3 regions of the Gardnerella sp. DNF01141 genome follow, and region 3 is predicted to be linked to each of the others. Evidence: riboswitches for the same ligand, from Rfam matches in the RefSeq annotation. Region 3 holds a riboswitch; each other region holds the start of a gene.
The links. Region 3 has a riboswitch for thiamine pyrophosphate ahead of thiC (phosphomethylpyrimidine synthase ThiC). Riboswitches for the same ligand answer to the same signal wherever they lie in the genome.

Region 1 (4,530 bases), 340 kb from region 3:
ATAATCCGTTTATGGCAGGAGGCTTCCACGGTGTTACTGAAGGTGATGCTGTGATTAACGTTGGTGTGTCTGGCCCTGGCGTTGTTTCTAGTGCACTCGATGCTGCTAGAGGAAAAGACTTTGCTTTCTTGTGCGAAACGATTAAGCGTACTGCCTTTAAGATTACGCGAGTGGGGCAATTGGTTGCACAAGAGGCTTCTCGTAGGCTTGGAGTGCCGTTTGGAATTATTGATTTGTCGCTTGCACCAACGCCTGCAGTTGGAGATTCAGTTGGTGAAGTGCTTGAAAAGATTGGTTTGGATCAGGTTGGGGCTCCTGGCACAACTGCTGCGCTTGCAATGCTGAACGATCAGGTGAAGAAGGGCGGAATTATGGCCAGCAGCTACGTTGGTGGTCTTTCTGGAGCGTTTATACCTGTTTCAGAAGATGCGAATATGATTGCTGCTGCAAAGTCTGGCTGCTTGACTATTGAAAAGCTTGAGGCAATGACTTGCGTGTGCTCGGTTGGTCTTGACATGATTGCTATTCCGGGAGAAACGTCCGCAGCTACTATTTCTGGAATGATTGCTGACGAATCCGCAATCGGAATGATTAATCAGAAAACTACTGCAGTGCGCATTATTCCGGTAGTTGGTAAGGGCGTGGGCGAGATGGCGAACTTCGGCGGTTTAATGGGGTATGCGCCTATTATTCCGGTGAATCAGACCAGTTGCGAAGCTTTCGTAACGCGAGGCGGGCGTATTCCGGCTCCAGTGCACAGCTTTAAGAATTAGTGATTACTCAGTAGTCACTGAGTAATCACTAAGTAATAACTAAGTAATTATTTAGTAATCACGCTTTTAAGCTCGCGCGCTACTTTTCCAGCATCCTCAGCGCACATAAGCGCCGATACAGTGCAAACTCCGTCAAGCTCAAGACCGCGAATAGGGAACACTGTGTTCTCGTGTATTCCGCCAATTGCTAATGTTTTTACGCCCATAGAGTGCGCAACTTTCGCAACTTCGTTCACTCCATCAACTCCCAGTGGAGGCACGTCATGAGCTTTCGTATGTGTTTCAAAAGCGGCACCAATTCCAATCACATCTGGCAGTGGAACGTCGTTTTCTTTGCACTCTAGGTAAGCTTTCTCCATCAAATCCGGTCTAGCGCAAGAAAGACCAACCATCCACTCAGCCGGCATCGACTTTCGCGCCTCAACGAACGGAGTATCTTTTTGCCCAACGTGCAAGTTGAAACCAAGATGAGCCGCGCAATCAACATGATCATCAATAAAAACAGGCACGTCTCCGTGACCGGAATCAATAAGCGCATGACGCAACTTTTTCGCCTTTGCTGAAATCTCATCATCGTCGGAATATTTATCGCGCAATTGCACAACTGTAACTCCGCCTTCAACCGACTCCACAGCCACTTCTTCTTCCGGACGATTTCCCATGCGTGGATCCGTTACCAAATACAGTGTCCAATCCACAGGCTCAACAGTGAACTCAATATTTGTCAAACTAAACATGTCGTTTACGCTAAGAGTGGAAAGCGCGTCCATCCACAGCGTGCGGAAAGTTCCGGGAGCTGTGGTTTGGCGAGCTGCCCAAGTTCCAGCAGCTGCTGCATGCACGTGCGCTGCAACAGTTGCTGCGAGCGGACGTTCCGGATTTGCACCAACGTACGCTGCAACAAGCGCTCCTAAAGCGCACCCCGTGCCAACAACTTTGGTCATAGCTTTGTTACCGCCTGTTACGCGGGCTAAACATCCGTGGCCGTAAATCGCATCTTTTTCGCCGGAAATAGCCACTACTGATCCGTATTTTTTAGCTATCTCGCGAGCGGCTTGAAGCGCATCGTTTACGTTATCGTGAGAATCTACGCCTTTTCCGTTACTTTCTTTGCCTGCAAGTGCCATGATTTCGGAAGCGTTTGCGCGAATTACAGTAGGGTGGTGCTTGATAATTTCGTGAATAAAGCGCGTGCGTGGAGCAAGTGCTGGCACGCCAATGCCAACCGGATCAAGCACCCATGGGGTATCGGCTTTTTCGCATCCTTCAACAGCTGCGCGCATGTACTCGGAAGTTTCTGGCTGATGGAACGTGCCTACGTTTATTAGCACGCCGGAGGCGATTTGTGCGAGTGCGTGAGCTTCTTCCGGATCTGTGACCATAATTGGCGAGGCGCCTGCGGCAAGCAGTGCGTTTGCGGTTATGTCTTGTACGATTACGTTCGTTATGCAGTGTGTAAGAGGCTGCTGTGCGCGTACGCGTTCGATGCATTGGCGAACGTCGTTAAGGAACATTCGGCGTCGCGCACGCACGGAAAATAGTGTGTCTACTTTTGCAGATGTTGCAGCTGGATTAGTAGTAGATGCGCAGTTTTTTGTTTCGTTTGCGCAGTTTGATTGCGAGCTGTTGTTTGCTTCTGCAGTGTTATTTATTGTCATAATGTTTCCCTTCGCTAGCACTATCTAGATCAGGTCCTACGGATGTAATCTCAGCGCCGCCCGCGATTTTGCGGCGATTGCGCACTCCGAACCATAGTTCGACTATATCGTTCGCATACTACTTAGTGACGTCGCAGTTGGCGTTCTGCATTAGTAATGCTCAATACCGTTTTTTCGTTACTCCTGCAGTTGGCGTTCTGCATTAGTAACGTATAACGTCGTTTTTTCGTTACTCCTGCAGTTGGCGCGCTGCGTTAGTAACGTATAACGTCGTTTTTTCGTTACTGGTGCAGTTGGCGCGCTGCATTAGTAACGGATAGACGCGTTTTTTGTTATTGGCGCAGTCGTCGCGCTGCGTTCGCGTAGTGATTGCACGTATCTACAAAAATCGCGCCGTATTTTTGCAACTTTTTCTACAGATTTTCGCCTTCCGGTAGTGTAAACATAAATATGGTAAGTAAGTAGTTTATAAGCATTACCTAATCGACATACGTTACGAAAGCGAGTTAACATGGCAAACAATTCCATTCTAGAGCAGCAAACCACAGCCGCTGCAAATCCTCTCGATGTGCGTGAATACGCCACGCGCACAGCAATTCGAGCAATCGCAATAATCGCGTCCGTTTACGGAATGGCAGCTTCGTTGCAAGGTCTTATGACTTTTACTTACTTTACAAATCTTTCTAATCTTATGATTTGTGTAGCTTTGGCTGGCTCTCTTGTGCTAGATACTACAGCTTTTATGCGCGCTCGCAGTTGCGCTACTAATTCTGCAGAATATGACACTTCTTCCGATTCTCAAGCGTCATTAGCGGTTTGGTTTGATTCAAAATCCAATGCTTGGTACGTTTTTAAATTCATGATGACAATCGCCATTGCGGTCACATTTACGCTTTATCTTTGCTTCTTAGCTCCTACGAATAAGCTAGGTTTTGTTGGTGCGTATATGAGCAACGGTTGCAGCAGTCTTTGTGTCCACGCAATTGCGCCGCTTCTTGCAATCGTAGATTTTATACTTTTTGACTATCGTTTCCGTTCAACCAGTGCACACATTTATTTTGCTACGATTCCGCCTTTGTCTTATGTTGCTTATGCTGCAATTCTTAGTGAGTTTGCGGGTGTGCGTTGGGGCGTTCACGCAATGCGTGCGCCTTACAATTTCCTTAATTATGGTGCTCCTGCAGGCTGGTTTGGTTTTGCTCCTCAGACTTTTAACGCCACTACTTTAGGTGTTGGAGTTGCTTATTTGCTTATTGTGTTTACGCTTATTTTTATTGGTGTAGGTCGCGTATTTCTTGCGTTGAAAGATGCGCGCGCTCGAGCTGTTTTGCAAAATTAGTTAAAACTTGCGCACCACTATTGCCCAATTGGTAGAATTGAGCGTATGTGTGAGGATTCTGCATTACAAGCGCTATTTGATGGCACGTTACGCAATTGTGCTGGGAATTTGACCAGTACGCTGCTGGTTTATGGCGCTCCAAATACTGGAAAAACGCAGTTTGCTGTGCGTGCAACAATTGCGGGATGCCAGCGTTGGCCTCATAGCATAACAGCAATGGCAGTGCAAAACAGAAATTTGGCTGCAAGTATTGACAATATTATTATTCGTTCTATTGGAGTAAGTGAGCAGTCGCGTCCGGTTGGAACGTTGGAATCGCTTGCTTTTCGTATTATTTCAGCTAATTGTAAGTTGCAGCATAAGCCTAATCCTAAGCTTCTTAATGGCGCTGAGCAGGATGCTCTTCTTCGCAAAGTTGTTCGCGAGCATATTGAGCATGTTTTTAGGGGAGACAATGGTGATTGCGATGTTTGCCAGCTTTTTCAGGATTATTTCGAGACTCCGCTTTGGGTTTCTCCTTTAACTGGCGTTGGAAATGATTATGATGCTTCGCTAAATTCTAAAGACTCAAGCGTCAGTGTTGAAACTAGCAGCGTTGAAAATAGCAATGTGGAAACAGGAAACGACGAAGATAGTAGTGTTGAAACTAGCAACGCATTTATGCATCAGCTTAGAGATATGCTTGCGCGTTTGGATGAGCTTGGAATCAACGATTCTTCCGACGAACAGTCTGTTTTAGATTCGCTTGATTTTGCAAAAT
Region 2 (4,530 bases), 220 kb from region 3:
TTTCTGAAGATGCGAAAGAAATACCAAGATTCTCCATACTAACGCAGTAATCACTATCGTTAATATTCGATTCGTAAGTAGATTCTTCCAAAACTTCAGCATTGTGACGCTTATGAAAAATGCTCTTAAACATAGTCGTATTTTAGTTAGGTAATAGCGTTTACTTGCTGCAGTCCATTACAGAATCATCCAAATTCTTTGGAGCCTGCTTAATCAAACCGTACTTAACGTATTCTTTAGCTTGAACTTTCATCATTTCCAAGCCTTTAGCGTCGATTGGTCTAATCGTTGGATTATCAAACTTTTCAATCTGCTTAATAATAGTGTCAGAAGCTCCAAGTTGCTTATAAGCGTTGCCAATAACATTCTTTTCCTTGTGAGACTTCTTTGCTTCGCGCACAAGAGCCTTATACATTTTCTTCACAAGCTCAGGATGCTTCTTAGCGAAGCTCTTGGAAACAATATGAATAGTAACGTTCATATTGCCATACTTCTTAGCGTTTACAAGCAACTTAGAACCAGGAGTAGTCATAGCTGCTGCAAGATTCTGGTCGAAGGAAGAAATTGCGTCAATCTGTCCAGAAGAGAAAGCAGCCTGGAAGTTTCGAGGATTCATCTCAACTTTATGAACTTTAGAAACGTCTAAACCGCTTTTATCAAAAGCGCGATGAAGCATGTAGTCGCCAGTGTCTCCATTGTGAATAATAGCAACTTTCTTTCCATACAAGTCTTTTAAGCTTTTTACGCCGCTTTTTGCAGATGCTACAATTCCCTGAGAATCACCATTATAGTATTCGAGTGCAAAAGCAACCCAAGGCTGACCTTCGGCAATAAGATCAATAAAACGGCCAGTTCCTGTAGTTGTTGCGTCTGCGCTACCGCTCATTACTGCAGTAAGTCCATCAACTGGAGTGTAAGGACCAGTGTAAGTGACTTTAGACTTTCCAAACTCTTCCTGCAAGAACTTTTCGTTCTTCAATGTAGTTAAATAGTTTGCTGTAGAAAGATAAGCAACACGCATAGTGCCAGTATCTTCTTTTGTAGAAGACGCGTTGCTTGAAGATTTCTGAGCGCTTCCGCATGAAGCTAGTGCAACTGCTGTGCAAAGAGCACACAATGCGCAAATAGCACGCTTGCTTGCGCTTTTTAATTTGAAATTAACCATAGTTGGCTCCTTTTTTGTGTTTATTATCTTGTGTTTCTTGTTTATTGTGTTTATTTTTAGGAAATTCTTCGTTCTGGCATGAATAAGTATTCGAAAATATTTGCCGTAATTTCGGATCCAAGACCTGCAATTGCGTACATAATTATGCAAGCCATCATCTGATCCGGCCTAAAGAATTGTTGCGCTCTCGAAAGAATATAGCCGATTCCAATAGAAGAATTAACTGTTTCGCAAGTAACTAAAGCAACCCATGCGACGGAAATAGAAAAACGCAATCCAGTCATAAAATTAGCAAGAGTTCCGCGCATAAAAATAGTGGTGAAAATAGTAGATTTTTTAATATGATAAGCCTTAGCTAGTTCAATAAGGCGAGGATCAATATTACGAACACCATCGCGAATATTTACATACATAGGGCCAAAAACGCCCACTGCAATAAGCATAATCTTCATAAGCTCATCAACGCCAAGAAAAATAATAAGAAGAGGAGCTAGAGCAGGGAACGGTATTGAACGTATCATGTGGCTAGGCTTGTTTATTATTGTTTCGCCTATTGCGCTTCCTCCAGAAAGAATTCCGGCAGGAAGTGCAAACGCAATACCCAAAAGAAGACCTGCAACAACCCTAAAAACGCTTATTGCAAGAGACGGCCACAGTATTCCCTCATTGTGTAAATCTACAAAAGCTTTAATAACTTCGAAAGGTGAAGGCAAAGCGCGGTTTTCAACAGGACCGAGTGTAATAATAAACCAGCAAAAAACTATAACTATTGTAGAAATCCAAGCGATAAAAGATTTTAATGGCTTATTTGCTTTTTTATTCGCTTGCTTCCTGTTTGCAATACACTCAGTTTTTCGCTCGCGAAAGTGGATATTCATCCGACATCCCTTCGATAGTACTAGCTATATCAGGTTCGACGGGTATATTCTCAGCAATATCCGCAAAATCATATGAATGCGCAAGTTGCACCCCGTGTCAGTTCGCTATTATGGCGCACGGGCATGGACAAAACGCACAAATTCGCGACACGTGAACGTTCTCGGCATAAACACTTGCAAATACAATGTAACGTCCATAAAACGCACTAGTCTTAAAAGAGTCATCACAACCCATAGGTATAAAGGAGTAGTTGTGGCAGCTATTGAAAGCGTATATGCACGCGAAATTTTGGATTCTCGTGGAAATCCTACTGTTCAGGTTTATTTGGAGACCGAAGATGGCGCTCAGGGTGTTGGTTTAGTGCCTTCTGGTGCTTCTACTGGTGAAGCAGAAGCTTGGGAGCGTCGCGATGGCGACAAGTCCCGTTATCAGGGCAAGGGTACGTTGGAAGCTGTTAAGGCTGTCAACGAAGTAATCGCTCCTAAGGTTATTGGCATGGATGCCACCGATCAGCGCGCTCTTGATGAAACAATGATTGAGCTTGACGGAACGCCAAACAAGGGCAAGCTTGGTGCTAACGCAATTCTCGGCGTTTCCCTCGCTGCTCTCTACGCTGCTGCTGAGTCTGCTCAGCTTCCGTTGTACCGCTACATCGGCGGTACCAATGGTCACATTCTTCCAGTTCCAAACATGAACATCATGAACGGTGGTGCTCACGCTGATTTTGCAACCGATATTCAGGAATACATGATTTCCCCTTACGGTTTCGCAACCTATAGCGATGCTTTGCGCGCTGGTGTTGAGGTTTATCACACCTTGAAGAACGTTTTGAAGAAGGAAGGCTTGGCTACTGGTCTTGGCGACGAAGGTGGCTTCGCTCCAAAGATGAAGTCCAATGAGGATTCCTTGAAGTACATCATGGATGCAATCGCAGCCGCAGGCTACGAGCCAGGCAAGCAGATTGGTATTTCTCTTGACGTTGCTTCTTCTGAGTTCTACAACAAGGAAACTGGTAAGTATCGTTTCGATGGCGAAGAGCGCGAATCTGCTTACATGCTTGATTACTACGAGAAGCTCATCAACGAGTATCCAATCGTTTCCATTGAAGATCCATTCCAGGAAGAAGGCTGGGATGATTGGGCAGAAATCACCAAGCGTCTTGGTGATCGTTTGCAGTTCGTTGGCGATGATTTGCTCGTCACCAATCCAAAGCGTTTGGCTAAGGGTATTGAGCTTGGTGCAGCTAACTCCTTGCTCGTGAAGTTGAACCAGATTGGTTCCGTCACCGAAACCCTCGACGCTATTGAACTTGCAACCAAGAATGGCTTCACCTCTATGGTTTCTCACCGTTCTGGTGAAACCCCAGACACCACAATTTCTGATCTTGCCGTTGCTAAGAACACCGGCCAGATTAAGACTGGTGCTCCTGCTCGTGGCGAGCGTATTGCTAAGTACAACCGCTTGCTTGAGATTGAGGAAGAGCTTGGTTCTACCGCTCAGTACGCTGGTTACAGTGCATTTAAGGCTTGCAAGAAGTATATGAAGTAACTTTCTACTTTTAAGTAACTTAAATCTTCTTAAGTCTTTAAGTTTAAACGGTCAGTCGTGTTTTCGGCTGGCCGTTTTTTGTAAATATTTTTGAAAAAATCAAGACACGCAAAAAATTTTTTTGAATTTACTTTCATTCTCAGCATAATGGTGATATTTTTGTGAGAAACTCGAAACAGAAGGAGATGTTTCATTATGCGAAAAGTAGCAGTTATCGGTATGGGAAATGTTGGTGCAGCTGTTGCTCACCAGCTTGTTGTTGGTGGTTACGCCGACGAGTTATACCTGTATGACAAGAATGAAGCTAAGGTTAAGGCTGATGCATTGGATTTTGAGGATTCAATGGATAATTTGCCTTTTAATGTAAACATTACTGTCAATGATTACGATGCTTTGAAAGATGTTGAAGTTATCGTAAGTGCTATGGGTAATATTAGACTTTTAGACGTTCCAAATCCTGATCGTTTCGCAGAACTTAAACATAATCGTGTTCAAGTTGAAGAAGTTGGCGCAAAGATTAAAGCTTCTGGCTTCCATGGTGTTTTAGTTGATATTACGAATCCTTGCGACGCTATTTGCCAGCTTTATAAAGAAACAACTGGTCTTCCTTATGAAAAAGTTATTGGCACTGGAACTTTGCTTGATTCTGCAAGACTTCATCGTGCTGTTGGTAAATTCTTCGGAGTGCATCCAAAAGCAGTGAAGGGCTATAGCTTGGGTGAGCATGGCGATTCGCAGTTTGTTGCATGGTCAACAGTTAAGGTTCTTGAACAGCCAATTGCTGAGCTCGCAAAAGAAAAGAATATTGATTTGAACGCTGTTGATGAGGAAACTCGCCAAGGCGGCTTTACGGTGTTCTATGGCAAGAAGTACACGAATTACGGTATTGCTGCTGCTGCAGTTCGTCTAGTTCATGCTGTTCTTTCGGATTCTAAAGA
Region 3 (4,530 bases):
TCAAATACTTGACTTATTGCGCCGAATTAACCGCGAGCTTAACGTAACACTCGTTATTATTACGCACTCGTTGGCAGTTGCTAGAAATATTTGCGACCGTGTGGCAATGATTGACGGCGGAAATATTGTGGAATTAGGAGATACTGCAGAACTTTTCGCAAATCCACAAAGCGATATTTTGCGCACGCTTATTGCAGACGACAAAGTAGAAAATCATAGAAATAAGAAGAGTTTTACCGAAAACTACACACTTGCAGGCGAGGTGAAGTAAAATGCTAGAAACTGCTACACAATTTATTGATAACTATGGCGATTTACTAATTGAAGGCGTGCAAGATACTTTAGTAATGACTTCTGTTGCAACACTTTTAGCTTATGCAATTGGCCTTCCAATTGGTGTGCTGCTTATTATTTCGGACAAAAAGGGCATTTGCCCAAACGCAACTTTAAGCGCTGTTATTGGCTGGATTGTTAATATTGTGCGCTCAGTGCCGTTTATTATTCTTCTTGTTGCTTTAATTCCGTTCACTCGCCTACTTGTTGGCACATCTCTTGGAGTTCCAGGCGCTATTGTGCCGCTTGTTATTACAGCAGCTCCGTTTGTGGCGCGAATTGTTGAACAGTCTTTGGCAGAAGTTGACGGAAGCTTAATTGAGGCTGCACAAAGCTTTGGAGCAAGCAAACTTCAAATTGTGTGCAAAGTGCTGCTTTGGGAAGCTTTGCCTTCGCTTATTCGCGGCGCTGCTCTTACATTCATAACGCTTTTTGGTTTTAGTGCAATGGCTGGAACAGTTGGAGCTGGCGGACTTGGAGATATTGCAATACGTTACGGCTACCAGCGCTACCAGTACGATGTTATGACGGTTGCCGTGGTGCTCTGCATTATTCTTGTGCAGATTGTGCAAAGCTTGGGAGATTTTATTTCACGCACTATAAATCACCACGAGCGCTAAAACTTACAAACTATAACTTTGTAAAACTAAGGCATGTTGTGAAAACTTTACAAAAACAAAGTCTTCGCAACATGCCTTTAATAAAAAGTGCATGTAATCGTGTAAAATGGCTGATAATTCGACATTTGCAGGGGTGCTTTCTTTTAGAAGGCTGAGATAGGCAAAACCTAACCCTTCGAACCTGTTTAGTTAATACAACGTAGGGAGCAACGATTTTAGTATGACCTCGAATTATCCATACGCCTCAATGCGTGATCAGTTCAATCTCACCGCCTGCTTTATTGCAGACCCAAAAGCTTGTAATAATCGTCCGCTTACCGATATTGTTGATGATGCTTTGCGCGCAGGAGCAACGTTGATTCGTTTGCACGCAAACGATGAAAGCGCAAAAGAAATCACAACTATTGCTCGAGATATTGCGCAAATTATTGAAGACAATAACAAGTGTGATTCAGTAACTTTTGTTATTGACGAGCGAGTTGATGTTGCTTGGCAGGCTAGAAATCAAAGCATTAAAGTTGACGGCGTTCACTTAGCTCAAAGCGACATGGAACCTAGAGAGGCGCGCGCTTTGCTTGGCGAGGATGCTGTTATTGGTTTAACAGTTGAAACAGAAAGCTTAGTTAAGGTTATTAACGAGCTTCCAGATGGTTGCATTGACTACATTTGCGTAAAAGCAATGCGAAACCCAGAAGAGGGGCAAGAAAACTCTACTGCCTCTTACGAACTGGAAGCAAATCACACAACGCTGGACGAAGCAAAAATTAATACGATTTGCTCCGCAAGCGATTTCCCAGTTTTGGTTGGCGGAAGAACTCAGCTTGAAGACGTATCTATGATTGCTCGCACAAAAGCTGCAGGCTTCTTCGTTACAGAACCGATTTATGCTTCGCAAACTCCAGAATCAACAATGCATGATTTTGTTGAAAGCTGGAAGTCGGTGCGCCAAGAAAGCAAGCACGGCTACGCTAAGCGCGTAGTTGTTGACGAAAAAGCTTCAAACTCCGAATCTAACGAAACTGCAGAAAAGAAACCAACTTTTATTAACGCTAAAGAAGCAAAAGAAGCAGCAAAGTTAGCTAAGCAGCAGCGCGTAGATATTGCATCACGCGGATGCACTCAGCGAGACAAGGCTCATATTCGCAAAACTACTCCAGTTCATTTTGAATACGAGTACGGTTCTTACGATTTGGAAGTTCCATACACTGAGATTAAGCTTTCGGACACTCCTGGCGTTGGCCCTAATCCGCCTTTTAAGGATTACAATACTGAAGGTCCAAAGTGCGATCCTAAGGAAGGCTTGGCTCCGCTTCGCCTTGACTGGATTCGTGACCGTGGTGACGTTGTGGAATATGAGGGTCGCAGGCGTAATCTTCAAGACGACGGAAAGCGCGCAATTAAACGCGGTAAGGCTTCTAAAGAATGGCGTGGTCGCACTCATAAGCCAATGAAGGGCGCGGATCATCCGATTACGCAAATGTGGTACGCTCGCCACGGAATCATAACCCCAGAAATGCAGTACGTTGCAACACGCGAAAATTGCGACGTAGAGCTTGTTCGCTCCGAACTTGCAGCAGGACGCGCTGTAATTCCTTGCAATATTAACCATCCTGAGGCAGAGCCTATGATTATTGGCTCACGCTTCTTAACTAAGCTCAACGCAAACATGGGCAATTCTGCCGTAACTTCTTCTATTGACGAAGAAGTTGAAAAGCTTACGTGGGCAACGAAGTGGGGTGCGGATACCGTTATGGATCTTTCCACCGGTAACGATATTCACACGACGCGCGAATGGATTTTGCGCAACTCCCCTGTGCCGATCGGCACTGTGCCAATGTACCAGGCTTTGGAAAAGGTTGAGGATGACGCTTCTAAGCTAAGCTGGGAGCTTTTCCGCGACACTGTTATTGAGCAGTGCGAGCAGGGCGTTGACTACATGACTATTCACGCTGGCGTGCTTCTTCGCTACGTGCCGCTTACTGCAAACCGCGTAACCGGCATTGTTTCTCGAGGCGGCTCGATTATGGCTGAATGGTGCTTACAGCATCATCAAGAAAGCTTCTTGTACACGCACTTTGAAGAATTGTGTGAGATTTTTGCAAAGTACGATGTTGCATTCTCTTTGGGCGACGGTTTGCGTCCAGGTAGCTTGGCTGACGCTAACGATGCGGCTCAGCTTTCCGAACTTATGACACTTGGCGAGCTTACTAAGATTGCTTGGCAGCATGATGTGCAAGTGATGATTGAAGGCCCTGGCCACGTACCATTCGACACTGTGCGCATGAATATTGAAATGGAGAAGGCGATTTGCCAGAATGCTCCATTCTATACGCTTGGTCCTTTGACTACCGACACTGCCCCAGGCTACGATCACATTACTTCAGCAATTGGTGGCGTAGAAATTGCGCGCTACGGCACGGCAATGCTTTGCTACGTAACCCCTAAGGAACATTTGGGATTGCCTAACAAGGATGACGTGAAGCAGGGCGTAATTGCGTACAAGATTGCTTGCCATGCGGCTGATCTTGCTAAGCATCATCCACATGCTATGGATCGCGACAACGCTATTAGTAAGGCTCGTTTTGAGTTCCGCTGGTTGGATCAGTTCAACTTAAGCTACGATCCAGATACCGCAATCGCCTTCCACGACGATACGCTTCCTGCAGAACCAGCAAAAATGGCGCATTTCTGCTCGATGTGCGGACCAAAGTTCTGCTCGATGGCTATTTCGCAAAATATTCGTAAGCGCTTTGGTGGAGCTGCACAGCAGGAGCAGCTTGTTGAAGAAGCTCGAAACCAGGCTATTGCTGACGGCATGAAAGAGATGAGCAAGAAGTTCCAGGAATCTGGCTCGTCGCTTTACCAAAGTGTTAAAGAATAAGCGATAATAAGCGCGAACTTAAGCGCTGTAGGCAAGCTTATGTGAGCTTACAGCGCACGAATTACTTTTTAAAGTAATGAATAAAATACCTACAATGGATAATGCATAACAGAAGAAGGTTGAACAACCGAAGCGAGTTTTATAGCTAGGTTTTGCAAGGAATCTTGCATGGCTTAACTATAAAGCTCGCTTTTTTATTGCTGATTTATTTACCAGCTTAAACTTCACAAAACTTCAATAGAAATAATGCCAACAGGCTCAAGAGGAGCATCAGAGCGATCGGTTGCCACCGACTCGAGCTTATTAACAACGGCCTTCGATTCATCGTCAGCGACTTCGCCGAAAATTGTATGATGACCGTCAAGCCATGGAGTTGGAACGGTTGTGATGAAGAACTGCGAGCCGTTAGTGCCATGCAAACGACCGTCACGACCGCGACGCTTTCCAGCATTTGCCATAGCGAGTAAATAAGGCTTGTTGAACTTCAAGGATGCGTCAATTTCATCGTCAAACTCGTAGCCAGGTCCACCGGTTCCGTTACCAAGTGGGCATCCACCCTGAATCATAAATTCCTTAATAATGCGGTGGAAAGTTAAACCATCGTAAAATGGCTCATGCGAAGGTTTTCCACTGAATGGGTCAAGCCACTCGCGCTCACCGGTAGCTAAGCCAACGAAATTTTTGACGGTTTCAGGC

Region 1: linked by a shared signal. The riboswitch ahead of thiM (hydroxyethylthiazole kinase) and the one ahead of thiC (phosphomethylpyrimidine synthase ThiC) in region 3 are both predicted to bind thiamine pyrophosphate.
Region 2: linked by a shared signal. The riboswitch ahead of HXT35_RS00370 (ABC transporter permease) and the one ahead of thiC (phosphomethylpyrimidine synthase ThiC) in region 3 are both predicted to bind thiamine pyrophosphate.

The regions. Positions count from the first base shown of each region.
Region 1 is NZ_CP058391.1:669,571-674,100, reverse strand. It holds gene HXT35_RS02495 (PFL family protein) at 1-773, shown strand, start outside; gene thiM (hydroxyethylthiazole kinase) at 821-2,287, opposite strand; TPP riboswitch at 2,421-2,530, opposite strand; gene HXT35_RS02485 (hypothetical protein) at 2,943-3,770, shown strand; gene HXT35_RS02480 (PD-(D/E)XK nuclease family protein) at 3,816-4,530, shown strand, end outside.
Region 2 is NZ_CP058391.1:111,548-116,077, forward strand. It holds gene HXT35_RS00360 (ABC transporter ATP-binding protein) at 1-133, opposite strand, end outside; gene HXT35_RS00365 (ABC transporter substrate-binding protein) at 161-1,165, opposite strand; gene HXT35_RS00370 (ABC transporter permease) at 1,222-2,043, opposite strand; TPP riboswitch at 2,033-2,148, opposite strand; gene eno (phosphopyruvate hydratase) at 2,297-3,592, shown strand; gene HXT35_RS00380 (L-lactate dehydrogenase) at 3,788-4,530, shown strand, end outside.
Region 3 is NZ_CP058391.1:328,277-332,806, forward strand. It holds gene HXT35_RS01245 (methionine ABC transporter ATP-binding protein) at 1-271, shown strand, start outside; gene HXT35_RS01250 (methionine ABC transporter permease) at 273-953, shown strand; TPP riboswitch at 1,073-1,176, shown strand; gene thiC (phosphomethylpyrimidine synthase ThiC) at 1,174-3,834, shown strand; gene HXT35_RS01260 (peptidylprolyl isomerase) at 4,059-4,530, opposite strand, start outside.